Regions from separate parts of the Streptomyces sp. NPDC101181 genome, predicted to be linked through region 1. Evidence: riboswitches for the same ligand, from Rfam matches in the RefSeq annotation. Region 1 holds a riboswitch; each other region holds the start of a gene.
What was found. A riboswitch is a leader RNA that binds a small molecule or an ion and turns the genes downstream of it on or off. The one in region 1 is predicted to bind thiamine pyrophosphate.
Positions count from the first base shown of each region.

Region 2: another riboswitch for thiamine pyrophosphate. It lies ahead of thiO (glycine oxidase ThiO); the one in region 1 lies ahead of ACIRRU_RS00365 (thiamine ABC transporter substrate binding subunit).
Region 3: another riboswitch for thiamine pyrophosphate. It lies ahead of thiC (phosphomethylpyrimidine synthase ThiC); the one in region 1 lies ahead of ACIRRU_RS00365 (thiamine ABC transporter substrate binding subunit).

Region 1 is NZ_JBIWOX010000001.1:87,772-95,549, forward strand. It holds gene ACIRRU_RS00340 (hypothetical protein) at 1-653, shown strand, start outside; gene ACIRRU_RS00345 (aldo/keto reductase) at 705-1,700, opposite strand; gene ACIRRU_RS00350 (SRPBCC domain-containing protein) at 1,843-2,298, opposite strand; gene ACIRRU_RS00355 (ABC transporter ATP-binding protein) at 2,444-3,502, opposite strand; gene ACIRRU_RS00360 (ABC transporter permease) at 3,508-5,151, opposite strand; gene ACIRRU_RS00365 (thiamine ABC transporter substrate binding subunit) at 5,235-6,326, opposite strand; TPP riboswitch at 6,409-6,525, opposite strand; gene rlmN (23S rRNA (adenine(2503)-C(2))-methyltransferase RlmN) at 6,713-7,778, opposite strand, start outside.
Region 2 is NZ_JBIWOX010000011.1:72,872-80,649, forward strand. It holds gene ACIRRU_RS17960 (hypothetical protein) at 163-1,095, opposite strand; gene metF (methylenetetrahydrofolate reductase [NAD(P)H]) at 1,144-2,061, opposite strand; gene thiE (thiamine phosphate synthase) at 2,210-2,860, opposite strand; gene ACIRRU_RS17975 (Rv2175c family DNA-binding protein) at 2,936-3,301, opposite strand; gene ACIRRU_RS17980 (NAD(P)/FAD-dependent oxidoreductase) at 3,384-4,619, opposite strand; gene ACIRRU_RS17985 (hypothetical protein) at 4,648-4,989, opposite strand; TPP riboswitch at 5,040-5,152, shown strand; gene thiO (glycine oxidase ThiO) at 5,150-6,352, shown strand; gene thiS (sulfur carrier protein ThiS) at 6,349-6,591, shown strand; gene ACIRRU_RS18000 (thiazole synthase) at 6,594-7,388, shown strand; gene pknB (Stk1 family PASTA domain-containing Ser/Thr kinase) at 7,501-7,778, shown strand, end outside.
Region 3 is NZ_JBIWOX010000032.1:6,387-14,164, forward strand. It holds gene ACIRRU_RS29685 (cupin domain-containing protein) at 35-352, shown strand; gene ACIRRU_RS29690 (DUF5326 family protein) at 473-685, shown strand; gene ACIRRU_RS29695 (IclR family transcriptional regulator) at 1,049-1,843, shown strand; gene ACIRRU_RS29700 (SsgA family sporulation/cell division regulator) at 1,945-2,382, shown strand; gene ACIRRU_RS29705 (YibE/F family protein) at 2,390-3,745, opposite strand; TPP riboswitch at 3,816-3,950, shown strand; gene thiC (phosphomethylpyrimidine synthase ThiC) at 3,943-5,733, shown strand; gene ACIRRU_RS29715 (hypothetical protein) at 6,037-6,867, opposite strand; gene ACIRRU_RS29720 (metallophosphoesterase) at 7,064-7,778, opposite strand, start outside.

The DNA of each region.
Region 1 (7,778 bases):
ACCCGGCCCGGGACGCCTCCGGCTCCGAGGAGCCGCCCGCCCCCGCGCCCGCACCGGCCGGGCTGCCCTGGGGCGTGGCCCTGACCGCCGCCGGGCTCGCGGTCGAGGCGTACGCGTCACGGGAGGCGACGGGCAGCGCGTTCCCGCTGCCGGGCCGGTTCGACTCCACCCCGGTCGCGGTACTGGCGGGGTGGACGCTGACCGCGATCGGCCTGGCCATGGCCGGACCGGCGCTGACCCACCTGTGCGGCAGGGCGCTCCAGGCGGTGCGCCCGGGTGCGGCGCGACTGCTGGCGGGCCGGGTCCTGATGGACGAGGCGCGCCGGATCGGCCGCCCGCTCGGGGTGGTCTGCGCGGTCCTGTCCGCGGGGATCGCCGCCCTGGCCCTGTACGGCGGCGACGAGCGCCCGTACGGTCCGCTGACCGCTCTCGGCGCGGTGCTGGTCCTCGGCTGCACGGCGGCGACGCTGCTCACGACGGCCCTGGAGGCCAAGCACGCCCGCGCGCACACCGCGCAGGCGCTGCTCAGGATGGGCGCCCCGGCCTCGACGCTGCGCGCGGCGACGGCGCTGCGGGCGGGGGCGCTGCTCGCCCTGTTCGCCCCGCTGACCTGGGTGATCGCCGAGCTGGCGGCGCTTCCGCTGGCGAAGTGAGCCCCGCGTCCACGTGACCGGCGGCCCTGCGGGCACGCCCCGGGCCGCCGGTCACTCCGGTGGCCCGGGGCACCCCGCCGGAAGGAGTCCGCAGCGCCGGGCGTCGGCCCAGAGGGCGGCCGGAACCGGGTGGGCGAGCCAGTCCGCGCTCTGCTCGACCTGCTCCGGCGTCCGCGCGCCCACCACGACCGAGGCGACCGCCGGGTGCCCGAAGGGGAAGCGCACCGCCGCGGCGAGCAGCGGCACCCCGAACCGCCCGCACAGCTCCCGCCAGCCCTCGATCCGCGCCGCGGTCCGCGGCGGCACCGCGGTGTGCGCGTGCGGGGTCCCGGGACCGGCGTCGGCGAGGAGACCGCCGTGGTAGACGCCCGCAGCGAGCACGGCGACGCCGCGTTCGGCGCAGAGCGGCAGCAGTTCGTCCAGGCCCGACTGGTCCAGCAGCCCGTACCGGCCCGCGAGCAGCACACAGTCCGGGCCGGGTGCCGCGGCCTCCCGCAGGAAGCGGGCCGCGACCGGGGCGTGGTTGACGCCGATCGACACCGCGCCGACCGTGCCGCGCTCCCGGAGTTCGGCGAGCGCCCGGTACGCCTCGCCTACCGCCGTGCCGAACTCCTCGTCGGGGTCGTGCACATGAAGGACGTCGACCCGGTCCAGCCCCAGCCGGTCCAGACTCTCGGTGACGCTGCGGAGCACCCCGGCGTAGGAGTAGTCCTTGCGCGGACCCACCCCCGGTGGCGGGTCCGCCCAGATCGGCTGGGTGTCGGGCCCGCCCGGTTCGATCAGGCGGCCCACCTTGGTGCAGAGCACGAACGCGTCGCGCGGACGTCCGGCGAGGGCCGCGCCCACGCGCCGCTCCGAGCGGCCGTAGCCGTAGACCGGGGCGGTGTCGTAGAGCCGGATGCCCAGCTGCCAGGCCCGCTCCAGCACCGCGGCGGCCTCCGCTTCGCCGACCGGGGCGAAGAGGCCGCCCAACGAGGCGAGCCCGAGCCCGAGCCGGCTGACCCGCAGCCCGGTGCGGCCCAGCGGCACCCGTTCGTCCGCGCGCATCGCTTCCCCCCTCCGCCGACGTCACGATAGTCCGCGGACCGGCGGAACGGGGCGGGAAGAGCGGGGCAGGCGGAACGGGGCAGGCACCGCGAGAGATCTTCGGTCCGCCTTCGGTCCGGCCGGGCCGGACGCCGCGCCGTTCTCAGGGGTGCGCGGCGAGGCGCTCGGCCAGGGCGTCGAAGAAGGCCTCCCAGCCGTCCTCGGCTGCCGCGTACTGCTCGGGGGTGAGGTTCCCGCCGCGCTGCTGGAAGGCCAGCTCGGTCCGGCCGGCGCCGAGGTCGCTGAAGGTGACGGTCACACTCTCGCCCTCGGCGTCCTCGGGGCCGGAGCCGTCCTTCAGGGTGAAAACGAGCCCGTCCGGTTCGCTGACCTCCTCATAGACCCCGTGGAAGGGCATCTCGACGCCCGGCAACACGATGACCAGGCTCCATGTCCCGCCGGGCCGCACGTCCATCGCCACCCGGTCCAGCGGCACGTCCGCGTCCCCGCCGTACCAGGCGGCGAAGTCCTCGGGCGACGTCCAGGCGGCGAAGACCCGCTGCTGGGGGGCGTCCAGGACGCGGGTGAGGTCGATGCCCTCGCGTATGCCACCGGTCATGATCACGGTCCTTGTCGCCGTCGGTGCCGCTGCCCGTGCCGTACGGCGTCGTGAGCGGTGCCGTACGGTCCTCGGCCACGGGGTCCGGATCTCCAGCTTGCCGGGCCGCGGGCGCGCTGTCGCGGCGTGCGGTGCGGCGGCGGGGTCAGGGTGAGGGCTCCCCGGAGCGGGCCGGGGGCGGGCCCTGGTCCGCCAGCACCACCGTCTCGTCGGCGTCGAACCGGACGCCGACGACCGCGCCCTCGTCCGGGGTGTCCCGCAGGGCGCAGGCGGCCTCCAGCACGGGCGCGTTCTCGGGGACGAGCCGCACGGTCACGTGGTTCCCGCGGAAGGTGCGCACGCCGACCGTGCAGCGCAGGCCGTCCTCGGGGTCGCCGATGAGGACCCCGGCGGGGCGGACCAGGAGGTCGGCCTCGCCCTGCGGGGAGCCCTCGGGGACCGGGACCTTGCCCCAGACGGTGGCGGCGGCCTGCCCGGTGACCGTGGCGGCGGTGACGTTGTCGAAGCCGAGGAAGCGGGCGACGAACGCGGAGGCGGGGCGCTGCCAGACCTCCAGCGGGGTGCCTTCCTGGGCGATCCGGCCGTCCCGCATCACGACGACCCGGTCGGCGAGAGCGAACGCCTCGCCCTGGTCGTGGGTGACGGCGAGCACCGTCGTACCCAACTCGCTGAACAGCGTGCGCAGTTCGACGACCAGCCGTTCGCGCAGGCTGCGGTCGAGCTGGCCGAGCGGCTCGTCCAGCATCAGCAGCTTCGGGCGGGGGGCGAGCGCGCGGGCCAGGGCGACGCGCTGCTGCTCGCCACCGGAGAGCGCGGCGACGGCACGGCGTTCGGCGCCCGGCAGCCCGACCAGCTCCAGCAGTTCGCGGACCCGGCGTCCGGCCGCCTCCCGCCCGGCGCCGTGCATCCGCAGCCCGAAGGCCACGTTGGCGCCGACGTCCCGGTGCGGGAAGAGCTGGTGGTCCTGGAACATCAGGCCGAGGCCGCGCCGGTGCACGGGGACGCCCGCCTGGTCCTGTCCGGCCAGCAGCACCCGACCACCGTCCATGGGCTGGAGTCCGGCGACGGCCCGCAGCAGGGTGGACTTGCCGCTGCCGCTGGGACCCAGGAGGCAGACGATCCGGTGGTCGGCGACCTCCAGGTCCACGCCGTCGAGCGCGGTGCGCTCCCCGAACCGCACGGTGGCGGCCTGCAAGCTCAGCATGTCGTTCAGAACTCCCCGGATCGGTCGGTGCGGATACGTTCCAGGAGCAGCAGCGAGAGAGCGCACACCAGCATCAGGATGGTGCTCAGCGCCATCGCCTGCCCGTAGTTGAGCTCCCCCGACCGGCCCAGCAGCCGGGCCACGGCGACCGGCAGTGTCGGGTTGTCGGGGCGGGCGATGAAGACGGTGGCGCCGAACTCCCCGAGGGACACGGCGAACGCGAAGCCCGCCGCCACCAGCACCGCCCGCCGCACCAGGGGCAGATCGACCTCGCGCCAGGCCCGCAGCGGCGACGCGCCCAGTACGGCGGCGGCCTCGCGCAGCCGGTCGTCGACCGCGCGGAGCACGGGCAGCATGGTCCGTACGACGAAGGGGACGCCGACCAGCGCCTGGGCCAGCGGCACCAGGATCCAGGAGGTCCGCAGGTCCAGCGGCGGCCGGTCGAGGGTGATGAGGAAGCCGAAGCCGACGGTGACGGCGGAGACCCCGAGCGGCAGCATCAGCAGCGCGTCGAACCCGCGGACCAGCCGTCCGGCCCGGCGGGTCAGGGCCGCGGCGGCGAGCCCGCCGACGACCAGGGCGATGAGCGTCGCGACGAGCGCGTACCGCAGGGAGTTGCCGACGGCCTCCAGCGGCGGCACCAGGAAGGTGGAGGAGCCGCCCGACCCGGCGGACTGGAGCGCCCGGTAGTAGCCGAGGCCGTAACCGCCCGCCCCGCCCGCTCCATCTGCTCCGTCTGCTCCATCGAAGGAGCGCTCCACCAGCACGCCGAGCGGCAGCAGGATCAGCAGCAGCGCGGTCAGCAGGACCCCGCCGAGCAGCGTCCACTGCCCGGCGCCGCGCGGCCTGCGGGAGGTCTGCGCCGGGTCGGCCAGCTTCAGCGCCCGCTCCCGGCGGCGTACGGTCGCCGCGTGCACGGCGAGGATCGCGCCGACCGCGGCGAACTGCACCAGGGTCAGCACGGCGGCGGTCGGCAGGTCGAGCAGTTGCGCGGTCTGCCGGTAGATCTCCACCTCCAGGGTGGAGTACGCAGGTCCGCCGAGGATCTGCACGACGCCGAAGGAGGTGAACGTGAAGAGGAAGACCATCAGCGCGGCGGCCGCGACGGCGGGGGCGAGGGCGGGCAGCGTCACCCGGCGGAACGCGGCGAGCCTTCCGGCTCCCAGCACCCGGGCGGCCTCCTCCTGGCGCGGGTCCAGCTGCGACCAGAGCCCGCCCACGGTGCGGACGACCACGGCGTAGTTGAAGAAGACGTGGGCCAGCAGGATCGCCCACACGGTGGTGTCGAGGCGGACGCCCCAGAGCTCGTCCAGGAGCCCGCCGCGCCCCAGCAGCGCCAGGAACGCGGTGCCGACGACGACGGTCGGCAGCACGAACGGCACCGTGACGACGGCTCGCAGGACCTGTTTGCCCGGGAAGTCGAACCGGGCGAAGACATACGCCCCGGGCAGCGCGATCAGCAGGGTGAGCGCGGTCGAGGCGAGGGCCTGCCAGGCGGTGAACCAGAGGACGTCGAGGATGTCCGGGCGGCCCAGCACCTCGCCGATCCGCCCGAACTGCCAGACACCGTCCGCCTTCACCCCGCGTCCGACGATCGCGGACACGGGGTAGGCGAAGAACACGGCGAAGAACGCGACGGGCACGGTCATCAGGCCGAGCCGCACCGCGGCCCCGCGTCGCCCGGCGCCCCGGCGGGACCGGGCGGGGGTCCTGCCGGGGTCTGCCTCGGGCCCTACTTCAGGACGAGCGACTGCCACGACTGGATCCACTGCTCACGGTTGGCGGAGATCTTCTCGGGCGTGACGGTGGGGGGCGTGCCGACCTTCTCGCCGAACTTCGTGAAGAGTTCGGGCAGTGCCGCGTCCGTGACGACGGGGTTCACGAACATGGTCAGCGGCATGTCCTCCTGGAAGGACGTGCCGAGCAGGAAGTCCAGCAGGGCCTTGCCGCCCTTCTCGTTCTTCGCCCCGGTCAGCAGCCCGGCGTACTCGGTCTGCCGGAAGCAGGTGCCGGTGGCAACCCCGGTGGGGGCCTCCTCGGGCTGCGGGTCCGCGTACAGCACCTCGACGGGCGGGCTGGAGGCGTAGGAGACGACGAGCGGCCGGTCCGCCTTCGCCTTCCTGCCGCCCGCGGAGCCGGAGAACTCCTCGTTGTACGCCTGCTCCCAGCCGTCGACGACCTTCACGCCGTTGGCCTTGAGCTTCTTCCAGTAGTCCTGGTAGCCCCCCTCGCCCTGGGTGGCGATGGTGCCGAGGAGGAAGCCGAGGCCGGGCGAGGAGCTGGCGGCGTTCTCCACGACGAGGAGGTCGCGGTACGCGGGCTTCAGCAGGTCCTCGAAGGTGCGCGGCGGCGCGAGCTTCTTGTCGGTGAAGTACTTCTTGTCGTAGTTGACGCAGATGTCACCGGTGTCGACGGGCGTCACCCGGTGCTTCCCGTCCCGCTGGGTGCCCTGGGCGACCCGGTCCAGGCCCTTGGCCTCATACGCGGTGAAGAGCCCGTTGTCGAGGGCGCGGGAGAGCAGGGTGTTGTCCACCCCGAAGAAGACGTCGCCGCGCGGGGAGCCCTTGGTCAGGATCTCCTGGTTGAGCGCGGCCCCCGCGTCACCGCTCTTGAGGACCTTGACGGTGTAGCCGGTCTCCTCGGTGAACTCCTTCAGCACCTTGTCCGAGGCGTTGAAGGAGTCGTGGCTGACCAGGGTGACGGTCCTGGATCCGCCGTCCCCGGACGAGCCCGAGCCGTCGTCGGAGCCGCCGCAGCCCGCGAGCGCGGTGACGCCGAGCACCGCGGCGAGCGCCGTCGCCGCGTATCTCGTGGTGGTGTTCATGTGATCCTCCTGGGGGTGGCCAGGAAGAGACGCGGCCCCGCCCGCCGCCGGAGACGTACCGGAAGCGGGCAGGGCGCAACAGCTTGAGTAAGGTCCGAACTTCCTACCCGGAATGACCCGGGCGAGGTTCAGAGGGTCTGCGGCCAACCTGTCCTTGGTGCCGCACTCTCAGCGCTGTGGCGCTCCCCTGTCGGAATATGCAGTTGATTCCCGGCCCAGGCTACACCGGCGGTTTCCGGCCGCCCCGCGGCACCGGCCGTTCCCCTGGGCGGCCGCCTCGGGACCTGCCCGGGACGGGGTGCCGGGGCAGCCGCCCCGGGGAGCGGTCCGGGCAGCCGTGCCGGGGAACGGTCCGGGCTGGGGGCCCGTCCGGGCAGCCGTCCCGGCTAGCGTTCGGAGGCCGCGAGCTGTCCGCAGGCCCCGTCGATCTCCTGACCGCGGGTGTCGCGGACGGTGACGGGCACGCCGTGGGCCGCGATGGCCTCGACGAACGCCTTCTCGTCCTCGGGGCGCGAGGCGGTCCACCGGGAGCCGGGGGTGGGGTTCAGCGGGATGAGGTTGACGTGCACCCGCTTGCCCTTGAGGAGCCTGCCGAGCAGATCACCGCGCCAGGCCTGGTCGTTGATGTCCCGGATCAGGGCGTACTCGATGGAGACGCGGCGGCCGGACTTCTCCGCGTACTCCCACGCGGCGTCCAGGACCTCGCGGACCTTCCACCGGGTGTTGACGGGGACCAGGGTGTCGCGCAGTTCGTCGTCCGGGGCGTGCAGCGAGACGGCGAGGCGGCACTTGAAGCCCTCGTCGGCGAAGCGCAGCATGGCCGGGACGAGGCCCACCGTGGAAACGGTGATCCCGCGCTGCGAGAGCCCGAGGCCGTCCGGCTCGGGGTCGGTGAGGCGGCGGATGGCGCCGACGACCCGCTTGTAGTTGGCGAGCGGCTCGCCCATGCCCATGAAGACGATGTTGGAGAGCCGCGCGGGGCCGCCCGGCACCTCTCCGTCGCGCAGGGCCCGCATACCGTCGACGATCTGGTGCACGATCTCGGCGGTCGACAGATTCCGGTCGAGTCCGGCCTGTCCGGTGGCGCAGAAGGGGCAGTTCATCCCGCAGCCGGCCTGCGAGGAGATGCACATGGTGACGCGGTCCGGATAGCGCATCAGGACGGACTCGACGAGGGTGCCGTCGTGCAGCTTCCACAGGGTCTTACGGGTGGTGTCGTCGTCGCAGCTGATGTGCCGGATCACCGACATCAGCTCGGGGAACAGCGCCTCGGCGAGCTTGTCCCGCGACCCGGCGGGAATGTTGCTCCACTGGGCCGGGTCGTGGGTGTACCGCGCGAAGTAGTGCTGCGAGAGCTGCTGGGCGCGGAACGGCTTCTCGCCGGTCTCGGCGACCGCTTCCTTGCGCTCGGCGGGCGTGAGGTCGGCGAGATGCCGCGGCGGCTTCTTGGCT
Region 2 (7,778 bases), on a different contig from region 1:
GCTCGCGGACGGCGGCTGGCGCTGAACGGCTCGTGGTTGAGCGGGTCGTGGTGAGCTGACGGCCGTTGTCCGTCGCGTGCCGGGGGGGGCGGGCGGGGCGGCCGTGCCGACAGGGCGAGGCGTTGCCGGTGGAGCGGGTCCCGGCAGCGGTGCCCGGCCGGGTCAGTAGCGGTAGTGCTCGTTCTGGCCGGTGTCGTAACCGTTGTTGCCGTTGTTGCTGTTGTTGCTGTTGTTTCCGTACGGCGCGGGCTGGGCGGGCTGCTCCGGAGGCATCGGGGGGTAGCGCTCCGCGTCGCGCTGCTGCGGGACCCAGACGCCCCCGGGCGGGGTGTCGGTGCCGTACGCGTCCGCGTCGTAGCCCTGGGCGTAGGGGTCGGCGTAGTTCTGCTGGCCGCCCTGGCCCATCTGCCCGCCCTGGCCGTCGTAGCCGGTGCCGTAGCCGTGGTAACCGCCGTACGAGGGGCCGGGGTTGGTGGTGCCGATGTACGGGTCGGAGTAGGCGGCGTAGCTCTGCTGGTCCGTGCCGTAGTCGTACGTTCCGGCGTACGGGTCCGGGGCGGGCTGCTGGTCGTAGCCCATGGACGGGTCGTACGCGGCGTAGTGGGGCTGGGCCGGGGAGTCCGCCTCCCGGCCGGTGGCGCCGTCGTAGCCGGTGGACCCGTACACGCCGTACTGGCCGGTGTCGTCGGGCATCGGCTGCGGCTCGTAGACGGATTCCGCCGCGGGGGCCGCCGAGGGCCGGTCGTAGCCGGGGTCGGCGACCTCCAGGCCCGAGACCTCCAGCGTGGGCGGCGTCACGGCCGCCCGGTCACCGCGCTTGCGGCGGCGGCTCTCCCCCGGACTGCCGCCTATCGCCCAGCCGGTGGAGAACCCGCGGCGGAAGGACAGCGTCACGAAGGTCTGGCCGGTGGCGAAGGCGATCGCCCCGACCACGATGACCGGAACCGAGGCCAGCAGCACCCCGACGACCACGCCGAGGAATCCCGCGAAGGCGAGGAGGCGCCAGCGCAGCCGCGCCTTGTACTGAAGCAGCACCTCGCCCAGCAGCCACAGCGCCACCAGCCCGAACGCGATGTAGAGGACCGTCCAGCCCACGCCCGCCCCCTCCCTCGGCCGCAGCCGCTCGGGGGCGGGTACGGCCGGTCACGACTGCTTGTGCAGTCCGAGTTTCTCGTAGATTTCGAGCGTAGCCGTCGAGTTGTTGAGCGTGATGAAGTGCAGTCCGGGGACACCCTCGGCCAGCAACTCCGCGCAGAACTCCGTTGCGAACTCGATGCCAATGGAGCGTACAGCGGCCGGATCGTCCTTGGCCGCGTGGATGCGCTCTTTGAGCGACTCGGGCACGGTCGCGTTGCTGAGCTGGGAGAACTTCTCCAATTGCTTCACGCTGGTGAGCGGCATCACCTCGGGGATCACCGGAGTCTCACAACCCGCGGCGACCACCCGGTCACGCATCCGGAGATAGTCCTGCGGGCGGAAGAACATCTGGGTGATCGCGTAATCCGCTCCGGCGCGGCACTTGTCGACGAAATGACCGATGTCGGTCTCCCAGTCGGTGGACCGGGGGTGCATTTCGGGGAACGCGGCGACACCGACGCAGAAGTCGCCCGCCTCCTTGATGAGCCGCACGAGGTCGGCGGCGTACTTCACGCCCTGCGGGTGCTCGACCCACTCGCCCATCGGGTCGCCCGGCGGGTCGCCGCGGACCGCGAGGATGTTCCTGATGCCCGCGTCGGCGTACTGGCCGACCATGTTGCGCAGTTCGGCGACCGAGTGGTTGACCGCGGTGAGGTGGGCGACCGGGGTGAGCGTGGAGTCGGCGGCGATCTCCTGGGTGGCCTTGACCGTCCCGGAGCGGGTGGAGCCGCCCGCACCGTAGGTCACCGAGACGAAGCTCGGGCGCACGGCCTCGACCCGGCGCAGCGCGTTCCAGAGGTTCCGCTCGCCCTTCTCGGTCTTGGGCGCCCAGAACTCGAAGGAGTACGAGGTCTTGCCGGACGCGAGCAGGTCACGCACCGTGCGCGCGTGGTCCGTCCTGGTGGAGGGGGTGCCGAGGGCCATAGGGCGAGGTTAACCAGGGGGTGGTCGCTCGCCCAACCGGGGCGAAGGAGTTTGTCTTGTTTTGCCGGACTGTTGTCCACTCCTCGGACGACCGGCGGGAGAATCAGCGGTCCGGGGTGCACGATCTTCTCCGCCGGGGTGCGGAACGTCAGTGCGCGCGGGCCCGGACGCGTCGTGCCAGCGCGGCGGTGGCGGCGGCCGGGTCGTCCGCCCCGGTGATCGCCCGGACGACGACGATCCGGCGGGCTCCGGCGTCCAGCACCTCGTCGAGGTTGTCCGCGTCGATCCCGCCGATGGCGAACCACGGGCGGGGCTGGTCCAGCGACGCGGCGTAGCGCACCAGGCCGAGGCCGGGGGCGTGGCGGCCGGGCTTAGTGGGGGTGGGCCAGCAGGGGCCGGTGCAGAAGTAGTCCACGCCGTCCTGGTCGACGGCGGCGTCGACCTCGGATTCGGCGTGTGTGGAGCGGCCGATCAGCGGGCCGGCGCCGATGACGGCCCGAGCGGCGGGCACCGGCAGGTCGCCCTGCCCGAGGTGCAGCACGTCCGCGCCGACGGCGTGGGCCACGTCCGCGCGGTCGTTGACGGCGAGCAGCTTGCCGTGTCTGCGGCAGGCGTCGGCGAACACCGCGAGGTGGTCCAGCTCCTCGGCGGCCTCCATGCCCTTGTCCCTCAGCTGGACGATGTCGACGCCGGCGGCGAGCACGGCGTCGAGGAAGGCCGGGAGATCCCCCTGGCGCTTGCGGGCGTCCGTGCACAGGTAGAGCCGGGCGTCGGACAGCTGCTCGCGCGGCGTGGACATGGTGAGACTCCCCCGTGGTCGTGGCGGGGTGCGGGCCGCGTCCGGCGGCCCGCTCCCCCCTGTCGGTCGTGCCGGTCAGACGGCGAGCGCCTGGGCCCGGCGCTTCACCTCCGTACCGCGATTCTCGCTCAGGGCCTGCGCGGGGGTGCCGGGCAGGGTCGGGTCGGGGGTGAAGAGCCACTCCAGCATCTCTTCGTCGGTGAAGCCGTCGTCCCTCAGGAGGGTCAGGGTGCCGGACAGGCCCTTGACCACCTTGGTGCCGTCGATGAAGGCGGCGGGCACCTGGAGCGTCCGGTTCTCACCGCGGCGTACGGCGATGAGCTGGCCCTCCTTGACCAGCTGCCGCACACGCGTCACCTCGACATCGAGCATCTCCGCGATGTCGGGAAGGTGGAGCCAGGCGGGGACGAGAGCATCGGTCTTTGCGTCAATCTCGGTCACAGGGACAAGCGTGCCACCTGGGACTGACAGCCGGTACCCGGGCCCGGCCGTACGGGGCGGGGCCCGGCCCGGTACGGGGTGGTCACAGGGCGGCGGACTTGAGCGGCACGGCGGGGTCGGCGGCCCGCTCCGGGTCGAGCGCGGCTCCCGACTGGATGAGCCTGCGGCCCTGGGCGAGGTCGCGCGGGCGGCCCACGGCGAGCACCGCGACCAGCGCGCCCTCGCGCAGCCAGCACACCGACCAGGCGGCGTCGTCCCCGTCGCCGCGCCACAGCAGGGTGTCGGCGTCCGTGTGGTGGCCCGCGTACTGCACGAAGCGGCCGAACTGCTCGGACCAGAAGTACGGGACGGGGTCGTGGACGGGCATCGGTTCGCCGGTCCCGGCGGCGAGGATCGCGGCGGCCACGGTGCGCGGGCCCTGGAGGGCGTTGTCCCAGTGGTGGACCAGCAGGCGGGTCCCGTAGCGGGCGGAGGGGAAGGAGGCGCAGTCGCCGACCGCGTAGACATCGGGCAGCGAGGTGCGCAGCGCGCTGTCGGCGAGGACCGAGCCGTCCGGGCCGAGCGCGACCCCGGACCCGGCGAGCCACCCGGTGGCGGGGCGGGCGCCGATGCCGACGACCACGGCCCCGGCGGGCAGGGTCCGGCCGTCGGCGAGGACCACGGCCCCCTCCTCGACACGGTTCACCCGGACGCCGGTGAGGAGTTCGGCGCCGCTCTGGGCGTACCAGTGGGCCATGGGCGCGGCCACCTCGGCGGGCAGGGCGCCCGCGAGCGGGCGGGCGGCGGCCTCGACGACGGTGACCGCGCACCCCGCGGCGCGGGCGGCGGTGGCGAACTCCGCGCCGATCCAGCCCGCCCCGACGACGACCACGTCGTCCTGCCGGTCCAGGACGGGCCGCAGCCGGGCGGCGTCGTCGAGGGTGCGCAGCAGATGGACACCGGGCACGCCGTCGGCGCCGGGCAGGGTGACGGGCTCCGCGCCGGTCGCGAGGACCAGGACGTCGTAGGGGACGGGGCCCCGCGCGGTGTCCAGGACGCGGTCGGCGGCGCGCAGGGCGGTGACCTCCAGGCCGAGGCGCAGGGTGATGTCCAGGGCCGCGAAGTCGATGTCGAAGGCGGAGTCCCCGGCCTCGCCGAGCAGCACCGCCTTGGACAGCGGCGGGCGGTCGTAGGGCTGGTGGGGCTCGGCGCCGATCAGGGTGACGGGTCCGGTGAAGCCCGCCTCCCGCAGGGCCACGGCGCTCTGGACGCCCGCCATGCCCGCTCCGACGATCACCACGTCGCGGGCCGGGCTCTTCTCCGTCTGCTGCTCGCTCACCCGTCCACCTTAATCACCTGACATACCGTCAGGAATGGGTCTCCTCCACCACGCTCGTCCCGCTGCCCTCCTGGGACTCCCACGCCCAGCGCTCCTCCAGCCGCACCCGGCCGTCCGGCAGACCGACGACGGTGGAGACGCAGTGCCCGGACGAGGTCGTCCCGTCCCGCGTGAGCTGGACGTAACGGAAGTCGAGCACGTCGCCCTCGCGGGTGCCGACGAGGTGGCCGCGTTCCACGTCGCCGCCCGCGTACTCGGCCCAGATCCGGCCCTCCCGCTCGTGGTACGAGAAGCGGGTGCGGGTGCCGACCTGGCCCGGGGTCTGGTCGGCGACGGGGGAGAGGACGAGTCCGTCGAGCGAACGGGCCATGACGGCTGCTCCCCTACTGGGCTGTGGGCGGGTGGGTCTAGGCTGCACGGTAGAACACTCGCGGGAGCCCGGACGCACCGGGCTGAGAGGGAGGCTGGACGGCCTCCGACCGTACGAACCTGCTCCGGGTCATGCCGGCGAAGGGAGGGGCTGGAGACGTATGCCTGCCATCAGCGGCGCCTCACGCGCCCCGGGGAGAGCCCCGGGGTCCGACGTCCTCGTCATCGGGGGCGGCGTCATCGGCCTGGTCACCGCCTGGCGGGCCGCCCAGCGCGGGGCGGCCGTCACCGTGGCCGACCCCGAGCCGGGCGGCGGGGCCGCCCAGGTCGCGGCGGGCATGCTCGCCGCCGTCACCGAGCTGCACTACGGCGAGGAGACGCTGCTCGGCCTCAACCTCGCCTCCGCCGCCCGCTTCCCGGCGTTCGTGGCCGAGCTGGAGGAGGCGAGCGGCCGGGACACCGGGTTCCGGGCCTGCGGCACCCTCGCCGTCGCGCTGGACGCCGACGACCGGGCGCATCTGCGCGAGCTGCACGCCCTCCAGGAGCGCGCGGGCCTGGAGTCGGTCTGGCTGAACGGCCGGGAGTGCCGCCGTCTGGAGCCGATGCTCGCCCCCGGCGTCCGAGGCGGACTGCGGGTCGACGGCGACCACCAGGTGGACCCCCGCCGTCTGTCCGCGGCCCTGCTGACCGCGTGCGAACGGGCCGGGGTGGTCTTCCGCCGGGCGACCGCCGAGCGGCTCACGGTGTCCGGCGGCCGGGCCGCCGGGGCCGCGCTCGGCGACGACACAGACTGCGCGGCCGATCAGGTGGTGCTCGCAGCGGGCAGCCTCAGCGGCCGCCTCGCGGGGCTCCCGCCGGACGTCGTGCCGCCGGTCCGCCCGGTCAAGGGCCAGGTGCTCCGGCTCACCGTGCCCCCGGCGTACGCCCCCTTCCTCAGCCGCACCGTGCGCGCCGTGGTCCGCGGTGGTCACCTCTACCTCGTCCCCCGCGAGAACGGCGAGCTGGTCGTCGGCGCCACCAGCGAGGAGATGGGCTGGGACACCACGGTGACCGCGGGCGGGGTGTACGAACTGCTGCGCGACGCCCACGAGCTGGTCCCCGGGATCACCGAGCTGCCGCTCACCGAGACCCGGGCCGGTCTGCGCCCCGCCTCCCCCGACAACGCGCCGCTCCTCGGCCCCACCGCCCTGCCCGGTCTCCTGCTCGCCACCGGCCACCACCGCAACGGCGTCCTGCTGACCCCTCTCACCGGCGACGCCCTGGCCGAGGCCCTGGCCACCGGCGAGCTGCCCGAGGTGGCCCGCCCCTTCACCCCCGGCCGCTTCGAGCCCACCGCCCCCGCACCCCAGGAGCAGCCCGTATGACCCCGCAGTCCACCGGACCGGAATCCACCGCCGCCACCGTTTCCGTATCGGTGAACGGCGAGGCGCGCGCCGTCCCCGCCGGGACCGCCCTGGACACCCTCGTCGCCACCCTGACCCCGGCCCGCTCCGGGGTCGCCGCCGCCGTCAACGAGAGCGTGATCCCGCGCGGCGAGTGGGCAACGACCCCGCTCGGCGAGGGCGACCGTGTCGAAGTGCTCACCGCCGTGCAGGGAGGCTGACCATGTCCGACGACGTCTTCACGCTGGGACCGGCCACCTTCGGCTCCCGGCTCATCATGGGCACCGGCGGGGCGCCCAGCCTGGAGGTGCTGGAGCGTTCGCTGATCGCCTCGGGGACCGAGCTGACCACGGTCGCGATGCGGCGGCTCGACCCGACCGTGCAGGGGTCGGTCCTCTCGGTGCTGGAGCGGCTCTCCATCCGGGTCCTGCCGAACACGGCGGGCTGCTTCACCGCGGGCGAGGCGGTCCTGACCGCCCGGCTGGCCCGGGAGGCGCTGGGCACCGACTGGGTGAAGCTGGAGGTGGTGGCCGACGAGCGGACCCTGCTGCCCGACCCCGTCGAACTGCTGGACGCGGCGGAGATCCTGGTCGACGACGGGTTCACCGTGCTGCCCTACACCAACGACGACCCTGTGCTGGCACGGAAGCTGGAGGACGTGGGGTGCGCGGCGGTCATGCCGCTGGGCTCCCCCATCGGCTCCGGGCTCGGCATCCGCAACCCGCACAACTTCGCGCTGATCATCGAGCGGGCCGGGGTGCCGGTGATCCTCGACGCCGGGGCCGGGACGGCCTCGGACGCGGCGCAGGCGATGGAGCTGGGCTGCGCGGCGGTGATGCTGGCCTCGGCGGTGACCCGGGCGCAGGAGCCGGAGCTGATGGCAGGTGCGATGCGTCACGCGGTGGAGGGCGGCCGGCTCGCGTACCGGGCGGGGCGGATTCCGCGCCGCCACTTCGCCGAGCCCTCCTCACCGCGGGCCGGGCGGGCGGTCCTGGATCCGGAGCGCCCGGCGTTCTGAGGCCTCCCCCGCCCCCAGCTGGGACGTGTACCTGTCACGGATCGGCTCCAGAACGGCACCGGGAGTGCCCCGGCCCGCCCGCGCTGCCGGGGGCGGCTCGTAGAATCTCCAGGTGGACACGACCCTCCAAGACCCTCTCGTCGGGCAGCTGCTCGACGGCCGGTATCGCATAGAGGCGCGCATCGCCGTCGGCGGGATGGCCACGGTCTACCGGGCCGTGGACACCCGTCTGGACCGGGTGCTCGCCGTCAAGGTGATGCACCCGGCGCTCGCCGTCGACGTCTCGTTCGTCGAGCGCTTCATCCGCGAGGCCAAGTCGGTGGCCCGCCTGGCCCACCCCAACGTCGTCGCGGTCTTCGACCAGGGCGCCCAGGGCGCGTACGTCTATCT
Region 3 (7,778 bases), on a different contig from region 1:
ACCGGCAGCACGGGCGACCAGGGGCGGACGGACCATGAAGGCATTCAGACTGGATGAGCTGGAGGCGGAGCGGGCCGCCAACGACGGCGCGTACCTGCAGTTCGTACGGGAGCGGAACATGTCCGTCGGCCTGTACGCCCTGAACGCGGGGGACCTCGACCCCCAGCAGCCGCACCAGCAGGACGAGGTCTACTTCGTCGTCAGCGGCCGCGCGTCGCTCACGGTGGGGACGGAGACGACGCAGGTCGGCCGGGGCAGCGTCGTCTACGTGCCGGCGGGGGCCGCACACAAGTTCCACCACATCACCGAGGATCTGCGGGTGATGGTCGTCTTCTCGCCGCCCGAGGGCTGAACCCGGGATTCCCTAAGGGTTCGATCAGGGGTCTTCAAGGGCTGCCGGGTCCCCGCCGGGGTGCTCCGCGCGCTTAGCATCGAGGCAGGAACCCAGAGAGACGAGGTAGTGGCGATGGCCGTGCGGGAGATATTCGCAGGGATGCCCTGGTGGGTGAAGTGGGTGGCGATTCCCGTGATCGCGATCTTCGTGTTCGGCGGGCTGATCGCCAGCGTGGTCGGCTTCGTGGTCGGTCTGCTCTTCAAGGTGCTGCTCTTCGTCGTCCTGGTCGGCGGGCTGATCTTCGTGGTGCGGAAGTTCATGGCGTCCTCGTCCTCGCGAGGCGACTGGTAGTACCCGTCCGGGGGCCGGTGCCCAGGCCGCCCCCGGGGATTAGCCCAGCTGAGCTAAGTCGTGGAGAAAACCACCCGTCTGCCGGAAGCGGCCGATACAGTGGCACACCGTTGCTGCTATCCGGAATGTGACCTTCTGTCACTCCGACCGGGGTCACTGATCCGGACAGGACGCCCCTGACGGAACGACGCCGTTCGGCACGGCGGTTCGGTCCTGGGCCTCCGATTCGCCGACGCCCGGCCCGGTCCTCGCCGACCACCGGTCTCGGCCCCGGTTCCCTCCGGTCCCCGGGATCGCGGCAGGCCCGTGGGGGCGGCCTCCACGGGAGGGCCGACGGCCCGTCACCATGGCTGGGGGTGACCTTTGACCACGGCATCGAGCACCGCTGTCCCGACGTTGATCGGTTCGGTGCAGCGCGCCTTGAGGCTGCTGGAGGCTGTGGGCGCCTACCGGGACGGGGCACCGGCCAAGCAGCTCGCCCGTCAGGCCGGACTCCCGCTGCCGACCGCGTACCACCTGCTCCGCACGCTCGCCCACGAGGGCTATCTCCGCCGTGAGAACGGGGTCTTCCGCCTCGGCGCCGCCGCCGCGAACCTGACCGCGGCCCCGGGGCTCAGGAGCCGGGCCGTCCCGGAGACGGGGGACCGTCCCGCTTCCGTCGCCGACTCCCTCGGCCACTGGCGGGACATCATCGGCGTCCCCGTGTACTGCGCCGTCTACTGCGACGGTGAGATCGAGGTCATCGCGGTCGCGGATGTCCCCGACGCCCCCGCGGCGGAGGAGTGGGCCTCCTTCCGCGAGACCGGTCACGCGCACGCGATCGGCCAGTGCTTGCTCGCCCAACTCGACGAGAAAGCACGCGAGGACCACCTCGACCGACACCCCGTACGCCCCCTCACCCGTTACTCAGTGCGAGATCGCGCGGCGCTTCTGGAGCGGCTGCGGACGCTCCGCAGAGGTGAACCGGTCATCGAACGCCAGGAGTACACCCTGGGGACCGTGTGTGCCGCGATTCCGGTCACAGCCGGTGCCACCATTGCGGCGATGGCCATTTCCGTACCCCTGGATCGGGAGGAGCGGTTGCTGCCCGCAGTCGAACAACTACGTGGCGAAGTGGCCAGCCTCTTGCGTTCGTTCGTGTTCTCTATCAGTATCTGAAAAATCACTCCTTGTGATCTGCTATCGCGTGCACCACGATGGCGTCAATAGGGCCACGGGGGATCATTCCTGGCCAGTTTCATCTACCGCGGGGTTGAACGATGCGCGAGTCGGTCCAAGCAGAGGTCATGATGAGCTTCCTCGTCTCCGAGGAGCTCTCGTTCCGTATCCCGGTGGAACTCCGGTACGAGGTCGGCGATCCGTACGCCATCCGGATGACGTTCCACCTGCCCGGCGATGCCCCTGTGACCTGGGCATTCGGCCGCGAGCTGCTGCTGGACGGGCTCAACAGCCCGAGCGGCGACGGAGATGTGCACATCGGGCCGACCGAGCCGGAAGGGCTGGGAGACGTCCACATCCGGCTTCAGGTCGGCGAGGACCGGGCGTTGTTCCGCGCGGGTACGGCACCGCTGGTGGCGTTTCTCGACCGGACGGACAAGCTGGTGCCGCTCGGTCAGGAGCACACGCTGGGTGACTTCGACGAGAACCTGGAGGAGGCGCTCGGCCGCATCCTCGCCGAGGAGCAGAACGCCGGGTGACCGTCCGTCACTTCTTGCGGCGGCGCCCCTTCCCTGACCGTGCGGGCGCGGCGGCCGTGGCCGCGACGGCGCCGCCGCCCGGACGGTCCGCGGAGACCACGAGCGCGGCGAGCACCGTGGTCACCGGCACCGAGGCGACCAGACCGATCGAACCGACCAGCGTCCGGACGATCTCCTCGGCGATCAGTTCACTGTTGGCGACCGTCCCCACACCGCTCTGGGCGATGGAGAAGAGCAGCAGCAGCGGCAGCGCCGCGCCCGCGTACGCCAGTACCAGGGTGTTGACCACCGAGGCGATGTGGTCCCGCCCGATCCGGATACCCGCCCGGTAGAGCCCCTTCCACCCCATGTCCGGGTCGGCCTGGTGGAGTTCCCAGACGGCGGAGGTCTGGGTGACCGTCACATCGTCCAGGACCCCCAGCGAACCGATGATGACGCTCGCGAGCAGCAGACCGCTCATGTCGATGTCCGGGTACAGACCGTGGATGAGCCCGGTGTTGTCGTCGGTGTTGCCGCTCAGCTTCGCCCAGCCGATGAACAGGGAGCCCAGCAGGCCGATCAGCAGCAGCGAGATCAGCGTGCCGATGACCGCGACGGACGTACGGGCCGTCACCCCGTGACACATGTAGAGCGCCGCCAGCATGATCGCGCTGGCCCCGATCACCGCCACCACCAGCGGGTTCGATCCTTGCAGGATCGCCGGCAGGATGAACAGGGTCAGCACGGCGAACGACACGGCGAGCGCCACCAGCGCCATCACGCCGCGCATCCGCCCCACCACCACCACCGCCAGCGCGAAGATCCCGGCCAGCAGTGCCAGCGGAACCTTCCGGTCCACGTCGGTCACCGAGTACTGGAGGTCGCGCGGCGCGTCGGGGGCGTACGCCACGACCACGCCCTGGCCCTCGCTGAGCTGGCGCGGCGCGTCCGGCTGGACCACCTCCACGAACTCGCGGCCCTTGTCCGGCCCGGTGGTCACCTCGACCGTGGCCTTCGCGCACTCCCCCTCCTGTTCGTTGACCGCTTCCCGGCCCGAGGGCGTGGAGGTGTCGCCGGTCGGGGGCACCTGCGCGGCGTTGACGTCGGCGCAGTCCACCTTGACGACCTGGACGACCCGGCCGTCCTGGGTCTGCCGGTCGAAGCCGACACCGGTGCGCTCGTGCTCGGGGGCGCCGCCGGGCCAGAGCGCGATCAGGCCGACGACGACCGCCGTCGCGAACGGGATCAGCACCGCGGCGATCACCTTGCGCAGGTGCTGGGAGACCGGGGCGGCCGGGCCGTGGCTGTGTGCGTGCCCGTGGGAGTGGCCGTGCGGGGGGCCCTGGGGCGGCTGGGGTGCGGGGTCGCTCTGGGGAGAGGTCACGGAGCGATCATCGCAAGAACGGGAGGGCCCTCTGGTCAGCTCGCCGGAAAGGACGCTAGCGTGGAGGCACCTTTGCACACGCGGGAGCTCGGAGCACCGGGCTGAGAGGGCGCTGATCGCCGTACATCCGTACGGGACACGGCTGCGCCGACCGCCGAACCTGTTACCGGGTAATGCCGGCGTAGGGAGTAGGTCTCATGACCACATCGGACGCACGCACGCCTGCCTCGAAAGAGCACGCCGAGAACCTGGGCGACGAGGCCGGGAAGTCCATCGGCTGGCACAAGGGGTACGTCCAGGGCTCGCGCCCGGACCTGAGGGTGCCGGTCCGCCAGGTGCACCTCACCAACGGCCGCCACGTGACGCTGTACGACACCTCGGGGCCGTACACCGACATCTCCGTCGACACCGACGTCCGCCGGGGTCTCGCGGCCCTGCGGGAGAACTGGATCATCGCCCGCGGCGACACCGAGGAGTACGCGGGACGCCCGGTCCGCCCCGAGGACGACGGGGTCAGGCACACCTCGCCGCGCGGCGGACTGCGCAACCTCGACGCGGTCTTCCCCGGCCGCCCGCGCCAGCCCCGGCGCAGCCGCGACGGACGCCCCGTCACCCAGCTCGCGTACGCCCGGCGCGGGGAGATCACCCCGGAAATGGAGTACGTCGCGATCCGGGAGAACGTCGAGCCCGAGGTCGTACGGGAGGAGATCGCGGCGGGGCGGGCGGTGCTGCCCGCCAACGTCAACCACCCCGAGATCGAGCCGATGATCATCGGCAAGCGGTTCCTGGTGAAGGTCAACGCCAACATCGGCAACTCGGCCGTCACCTCCTCCATCGAGGAGGAGGTGGACAAGATGACCTGGGCGACCCGGTGGGGCGCCGACACGGTCATGGACCTGTCCACCGGCCGCAACATCCACACCACCCGCGAGTGGGTGCTGCGCAACTCCCCCGTGCCGATCGGCACCGTCCCGCTCTACCAGGCCCTGGAGAAGGTCGACGGCCGGGCCGAGGAGCTGAGCTGGGAGATCTACAAGGACACCGTCATCGAACAGGCCGAGCAGGGCGTGGACTACATGACGGTGCACGCCGGAGTGCGCCTGTCCTACGTCCCGCTGACGGCCCGTCGCAAGACCGGGATCGTCTCGCGCGGCGGGTCGATCATGGCGGCCTGGTGCCTGGCGCACCACAAGGAGTCGTTCCTCTACGAGCACTTCGAGGAGCTGTGCGAGATCCTCGCGGCGTACGACGTCACCTACTCGCTCGGTGACGGGCTGCGTCCCGGGTCGATCGCGGACGCCAACGACGAGGCGCAGTTCGCCGAACTGCGCACGCTCGGCGAGCTGAACACGATCGCCAAGCGGTCCGGGGTGCAGACGATGATCGAAGGCCCCGGGCACGTCCCGATGCACAAGATCAAGGAGAACATCGACCTCCAGCAGGAGATCTGCGAGGAGGCCCCGTTCTACACGCTCGGCCCGCTGACCACTGATGTCGCGCCCGGCTACGACCACATCACCTCCGGCATCGGCGCCGCGATGATCGCGTGGTGGGGCACGGCGATGCTCTGCTACGTCACGCCCAAGGAGCATCTGGGGCTGCCCGACCGGGACGACGTGAAGACGGGTGTCATCACCTACAAGATCGCCGCCCACGCGGCCGACCTCGCCAAGGGGCACCCGGACGCTCAGGATTGGGACGACGCGCTCTCGGACGCGCGGTTCGAGTTCCGGTGGGAGGACCAGTTCAACCTGGCCCTCGACCCGGACACGGCCCGGGAGTTCCACGACGAGACGCTGCCCGCCGAGCCGGCGAAGACGGCGCACTTCTGCTCGATGTGCGGGCCGAAGTTCTGCTCGATGAAGATCTCCCAGGACATCCGCCGTCAGCACGGCGGCTCGCAGGAGGAGATCGAGGAGGGCATGGCCGAGAAGTCGAAGGAGTTCGCGGCCGCGGGCAACCGCGTCTATCTGCCCATCGCCGACTGACGTGCGCAGGGGCGCCCTCCGGGGTCCGGAGGGCAACCCGGAGCACCCGGAGCACCCGGAGCACCCCGGGGCACAACGAGCACGGCGTCAACCCGAAGCACGCTTCGCAGTTCGGCTGATCCACCCGCTCCGGTCGCTCCGCAGCGTTCCCCGGGCCGGGCGCGGCATCCGCCGCCCCGGCCCGCGGTGTGTCCGGGGGAGGGCGGGCCGCACCCCGGGGGCACGCGGTCCGGCCCGGAGGAGCGCGGTCCAGCCTGGAGGTTGCCCACGAGGCTCGGCCCGGTGGGGGGCGCGCGGTCCCGTTCAGTCCGGCTGGTGTTCGGGGCCGCCGAAGTCCGGGCTGGTGAAGTCGGGGCTGGTGAAGGTCGGCCGGGGGCCCGCGGCGGGGCCGTCGCCCGGACCGGAGAAGTCCGGCCTGCTGTAGCCGACCTTCGGGATGCGTCCCGGCGAGCGGTGCGGAGTCCGCGCGGCGGGACCCGCCGTCGGGTCGGCCAGGGCGTCCCGCAGGAACGGCAGGATGCCGCGCTCCAGCAGTGCGTGCCGCCAGGCCTCCCGGGCCCGCGCGACCTCCTCCGGAAGCTCCTGCTCCGCCGTCTCGGCGGCCAGAGACGTCGCCCCGTTGCGGAGCGCGGTGACGAGCAGCCCGACGGCGGCGACCAGAATCGCGGCGGCGGCGACCGCCGCGAAGAACCACCCGGCCGCGACCATCGAGCCGCCGAAGGCCATGGACGGGCTGACCGCCTTCAGCAGATAGCCCACGAGCAGGAAGATGACCGCCGCGGTGCCCGCCAGCAGCGGCGTCAGCACCGTGATGACCGCGCCTATCCCGGCGCCCGACAGGGCCGTACCGCTCGCCGCCCCCGCGGGGAGCGAGTCGTCGTCCGCCTCGTCGGAGGCGGACGCGCCGCGCAGTTCGCCGCGCGCCTGGACGTAGTGCTCGTACTCGGTGGCCGCGGCCGCCGTTATCAGGGCCGTGGCGCTGAGCGCCATGGTGCGCAGCTGTTCGGTGTTGAGCCGGTCACCGACGCCCTCCAGATCCGGGCGTTCGTGAGCGTGACGCAGTGCGTCGCCCAGGATCCGCTCGTACTCGGGACCGTCCTCGGCCAGCAGGTGCGGAGCGCTTGTCATCTGCATCCCCCGATGCTCCGTCGGTGCCCGGCTGCCCGTGCGAAGGGACGACCGTGCGGAAACGGAGGAGAGCCTGCTACGGATACGCCGATGGTAGAGCGCTCACGGCAAGGGGTGACAGGGAGTTTCCGGAATTGGGCCCGGTGAGGGGCCCGACGATCGTCACGGGCGGCGCGGGCGGAACCTGGAGCGTCTTCCCCGCCTAAGCCCGGTCATGCAGGGGGAGTTGGACGACCAGCAGCTTTCCGGCCATGGTCACTCCCCCGTCCATGGCGATCGCGAGCCCGTCCGCGTACACGTGCGGGCCGTTGACCACGGGACCGGAACCGTTTTCGCCGTCCTCCGAGCCGACCTCGCCGAGCAGGTACGGGATGGGGCTGTGACCATGGACGACGCGCTGTCCGCCGTACGTCGCCATCAGCTCGCGCACCGCGTCGGCGCCGCCTTCGTCCCGGAAGGCGAACCGCTTGGTGAGCTTGCGGAAGAGATCCCAGCACTCGTCGGCGTCGTTGCGCGTGAGAATGGCCGTGATCGTGTCGTTGACGTCCTCGATGGTCGACCCGTAGTCGAGGTAGGCCGTCGTGTCGGAGTGCATCAGCAGATGGCCGTCCTCCTCGACGACCGCGTCGAGCCGGGACATCCACTGGAGGTGGACGTCCTGAAGCCGGTCCATGTCCGCCTTCTGACCACCGTTCAGCAGCCACGCCGCCTGGAAGGTGGCGGTGCCCGCGCCGGAGTTGACGGGGGTGTCGGCGAACCGCTTGGCGCCGAGCAGCAGCAGCTCGTGGTTGCCCATCAGGGCCTTGCAGTAGCCCCCGGCGGCGGCCGCCTCCGCGGAGAGCCGCATGACCAGGTCGATCACCCCGATGCCGTCCGGGCCCCGGTCGGTGAAGTCGCCCAGGAACCACAGCCGGGCG